DNA from 2 places in the Bacillus siamensis genome. Region 2 is predicted to be linked to the other one. Evidence: riboswitches for the same ligand, from Rfam matches in the RefSeq annotation. Region 2 holds a riboswitch; the other holds the start of a gene.
The links. A riboswitch is a leader RNA that binds a small molecule or an ion and turns the genes downstream of it on or off. The one in region 2 is predicted to bind S-adenosylmethionine.

Region 1: linked by a shared signal. The riboswitch ahead of metE (5-methyltetrahydropteroyltriglutamate--homocysteine S-methyltransferase) and the one ahead of ABDB98_RS05435 (bifunctional homocysteine S-methyltransferase/methylenetetrahydrofolate reductase) in region 2 are both predicted to bind S-adenosylmethionine.

What each region holds. Positions count from the first base shown of each region.
Region 1 is NZ_CP155579.1:1,285,358-1,287,558, reverse strand. Features, by position in the region: gene ABDB98_RS06845 (S8 family peptidase) at 1-623, shown strand, start outside; SAM riboswitch class I at 764-918, shown strand; gene metE (5-methyltetrahydropteroyltriglutamate--homocysteine S-methyltransferase) at 1,002-2,201, shown strand, end outside.
Region 2 is NZ_CP155579.1:1,051,429-1,053,629, reverse strand. Features, by position in the region: gene ABDB98_RS05445 (CvfB family protein) at 1-140, opposite strand, end outside; gene ABDB98_RS05440 (YajQ family cyclic di-GMP-binding protein) at 240-731, shown strand; SAM riboswitch class I at 832-953, shown strand; gene ABDB98_RS05435 (bifunctional homocysteine S-methyltransferase/methylenetetrahydrofolate reductase) at 1,043-2,201, shown strand, end outside.

The DNA of each region.
Region 1 (2,201 bases), 230 kb from region 2:
TTTTAATCGTTAAAGTTCTAGGCGGTCAAAACGGCAGCGGCAAATACGAATGGATCATCAACGGCATCAACTACGCCGTTGAACAAAAGGCGGACATTATTTCCATGTCACTCGGCGGGCCGAACGATGTGCCTGAACTGAAAGAAGCCGTCACAAATGCGGTAAAAAGCGGTGTACTGGTCGTTTGCGCAGCAGGAAATGAAGGTGACGGAGACGAGCGGACAGAAGAACTGTCGTATCCGGCCGCTTACAACGAAGTGATCGCCGTCGGATCAGTCTCAATCGCCCGTAAATCGTCAGAATTTTCAAACGCAAATAAAGAAATCGACCTCGTGGCGCCCGGAGAAAACATTCTCTCCACCCTTCCCAACCATAAATACGGGAAGCTGACGGGCACTTCAATGGCCGCCCCGCACGTGAGCGGAGCGCTGGCCTTAATAAAAGGGCTTGAACAGGACTCGTTTCAGCGGACGCTTTCTGAAGCCGAAATTTATGCCCAGCTTGTGCGGCGGACTCTTCCTTTGGGCATCGCCAAAACATTGGCCGGGAACGGATTTCTGTATTTAGACGCACCTGATGTGCTCATGGAAAGAGCCGAACAGGCACAGCTGCTGTCTTTCTGATATTTTTCTCATATAATGATTGATCCGCTTGTCAACATCACCAATTTTCAAAATGTGAGATTTTCTATTGACAGTGATCTGAATAAGCTGATAAGATAACCAACAAATGATGTAACTTTTCAAAAAAATTGAAATATTTTCTCTTATCGAGAGTTGGGCGAGGGATTGGCCTTTTGACCCCAACAGCAACCGACCGTAATTCCATTGTGAAATGGGGCGCGTGATTTTTGCGCCGAGACGATTGTCTCCTAAGGCACGGTGCTAATTCCATCAGACGTGATCTGAGAGATAAGAGAGGCTTACATTTTGATGTTAAAGCCTCTTTCTCTCATGAGAAAGAGGCTTTTTTGTTACATCTCACTTAAAGGAGGAGACTTAATGACTACAATCAAAACTTCAAATCTCGGTTTTCCGAGAATCGGCTTGAACAGAGAATGGAAAAAAGCGCTTGAGGCTTATTGGAAAGGAAACACTGATAAAGAAACGTTTCTTAAAGAGCTTGACAGTTTATTCTTATCAGCTGTCAAAACACAGCTTGACCAAAATATCGATATCGTGCCGGTCTCTGATTTTACTCATTATGACCATGTGCTTGATACAGCCGTCAGCTTTAACTGGATTCCGGAAAGATTCCGCAGCATCACGGATCCCGTTGATACATATTTCGCGATTGCCCGCGGTGTTAAAGACGCCGTTTCCAGTGAAATGACAAAATGGTTCAACACCAACTACCATTACATCGTTCCTGAATATGACGAAAGCATTGAATTCCGTCTGACGAGAAACAAACAGCTTGACGACTACCGCCGGATCAAAGAAGAATTCGGAGCGGAAACGAAACCTGTCATTGTCGGTCCGTATACATTCGTCACACTTGCGAAAGGATACGAAGAATCAGAGGCGAAAGCGATTCAAAAGCGCCTTGTTCCTCTTTATGTACAGCTGCTGAAAGAGCTTGAAGCAGAAGGCGTCAAATGGGTTCAGATTGATGAGCCAGCCCTTGTGACAGCCTCAGCTGAAGATGTCCGCGCCGCAAAAGAACTCTATGAATCTATTACAAAAGAGCTTTCAGGGCTGAATGTCCTCCTGCAGACATACTTCGATTCGGTTGATGCATATGAAGAACTCGTTTCGTATCCTGTACAGGGAATCGGGCTTGATTTCGTGCATGATAAAGGCAGAAACCTTGAGCAATTGAAAAAGCATGGCTTCCCGAAAGATAAAGTGCTGGCAGCCGGTGTGATCGACGGCCGAAACATTTGGAAAATCGATGTTGAAGAACGCCTTGATGCGGCTTTGGATATCCTCAGCCACGCTGATGTTGAGGAGTTATGGATTCAGCCTTCAAGCAGCCTTCTGCACGTGCCGGTGGCGAAACACCCTGACGAGCATCTTGAAAAGGATTTGCTGAACGGCCTGTCATACGCTAAAGAAAAACTGGCGGAACTCAGCGTCTTAAAAGAAGGACTTCTGTCCGGCAAAGCGGCCGTCAGTGAGCTGATTGAAGAGTCAAAAGCGGCACTTAAAGCTTTGAAAGCATTCGCAACAGGAGCGAACTCAGCTCAAAAAGAAGAATTG
Region 2 (2,201 bases):
TGTAAAAGAACCATATCCTCGCCGTCCGTTAAAAAATAACCGAAATCGGTCTGGTGATCTATACTAAGCATGAGCTGCTGCCCTGGTTTCATGTTATCGTCCTTCCTGCTTCGCCCGTCAGAGGCTGATGTTTTTCTCATTTTTTCCAATTCGCACAAATTCATGCTTTGTGCTGTTGGACATTTCTCTTTATTCTACTATAATCAACACATAAGTGAAATGTTATAGGAGGTTTTCTCATGGCAAAAGAAAGTTCTTTTGATATTGTATCCAAAGTTGAATTTCCTGAAGTGCAGAATGCGATTCAGATGACGCTGAAAGAAATCGGCACGCGCTATGACTTTAAAGGATCTAAAAGCGATGTGACTTTAGAAAAGGAAGAACTTGTTCTGATTTCTGATGATGAGTTTAAATTGAATCAGCTCAAGGATGTGCTGAGCGGCAAGCTGATTAAACGGGACGTGCCGACGAAAAACATTGAATACGGCAAAATCGAAAATGCATCGGGAGGCACGGTGCGCCAGCGCGCGAAGCTTGTACAAGGCATTGATAAAGACAACGCCAAAAAAATCAACGCGGTGATTAAAAACTCCGGCTTGAAGGTTAAGTCACAGATTCAGGACGACCAAGTGCGCGTCACCGGAAAAAATAAAGATGATCTGCAGCAGATTATTGCAGCTGTCCGCGGAACAGACCTGCCGATTGACGTTCAATTTATTAATTTTAGATAAATTATGTGATTCCTATTGATTATTGTCTCTATTTTCGGTAAATTTGGAGAAAGGGATTTTCACAGTTAAGTTTTGGAAACCCATGACAATTACATGAACGTTCTTATCAAGAGAAGCCGAGGGACTGGCCCGACGACGCTTCAGCAACCGGTGTAGTGGTTTACCCAAACCATGACCAAGGTGCTAAATCCAGCAAGCTAAAAACAGCTTGGAAGATAAGAAGAGAGACAAATGATTACAAAGTCTTCTTCTTAAGAAGACTTTTTTTATTTCTCTTTTTTCCTTGCTGAATGTGATGAAGGAGGCAAACAATGGGACTATTACAAGACTTAGAAGAACGGATTTTAATCGGAGACGGCGCGATGGGCACTCTCCTCTACTCCTACGGCATTGACAGATGTTTTGAGGAACTGAATGTATCTAAGCCCGATGAGATCAAGCGGATACATAAGGCATACGTGGAAGCAGGTGCAGACATCATCCAGACGAACACGTACGGCGCGAATTTTATTAAGCTCTCCAGATACGGCCTTGAGGATGAAACGAAAAAAATCAATCAGGAAGCGGTCAAAATCGCGCGCGCTTCCTCAGACGGCGCTTATGTATTGGGAACGATGGGCGGCATCCGCACCTTTAACAAAAACGCCTACAGCCTTGAAGAGATTAAACGCAGCTTTCGGGAGCAGCTTTATTTATTGCTGCACGAAGAGCCGGACGGCCTGCTTTTGGAAACATACTATGATTTAGAAGAGGCGCGCGAAGTGCTGAAGATCGCCAGAAAAGAAACGGAACTTCCGATCATGCTGAACGTATCCATGCACGAACAGGGCGTGCTTCAGGACGGAACGCCGCTTCGGGAAGCTCTCAGATCAATTGCCGATCTCGGCGCTGATATAACGGGAATCAATTGCCGGCTCGGCCCGTACCACATGATTGAAGCGCTGACAGAAGTGCCGATTTTCCGTGACGCTTATTTATCGGTCTATCCGAACAGCAGCCTTCCGTCGTTAGAAGAAGGCCGGCTTGTTTATGATACGGACGATGCCTATTTCCGGGAAAGCGCCGTACAATTCCGCACTCAGGGCGCTCGCATTATCGGCGGCTGCTGCGGCACGACGCCCAACCATATCAGAGCCATGGCTGAAGCGGTCCGCGGACTTTCACCGGTCACTGATAAAGAAGTGAAAATCAGGCGGGAAGAAGAAGTCATCTCAGTCCGGGATGAACGGACCGAGCCGGGTTTAAACGAAATCGCCGCGCAAAAACGGTCAATTATCGTAGAGCTTGACCCGCCGAAAAAATTGAATTTTGACAAATTTCTGCAAGCGGCGGCAGAATTAAAGGAAACCGGCATAGAAGCACTGACGCTCGCCGACAATTCATTGGCGACACCGAGAATCAGCAATGCCGCCTGCGGTTCATTGCTGAAAGAACGCCTTGATATCCGTTCTCTCGTCCATATTACATGCA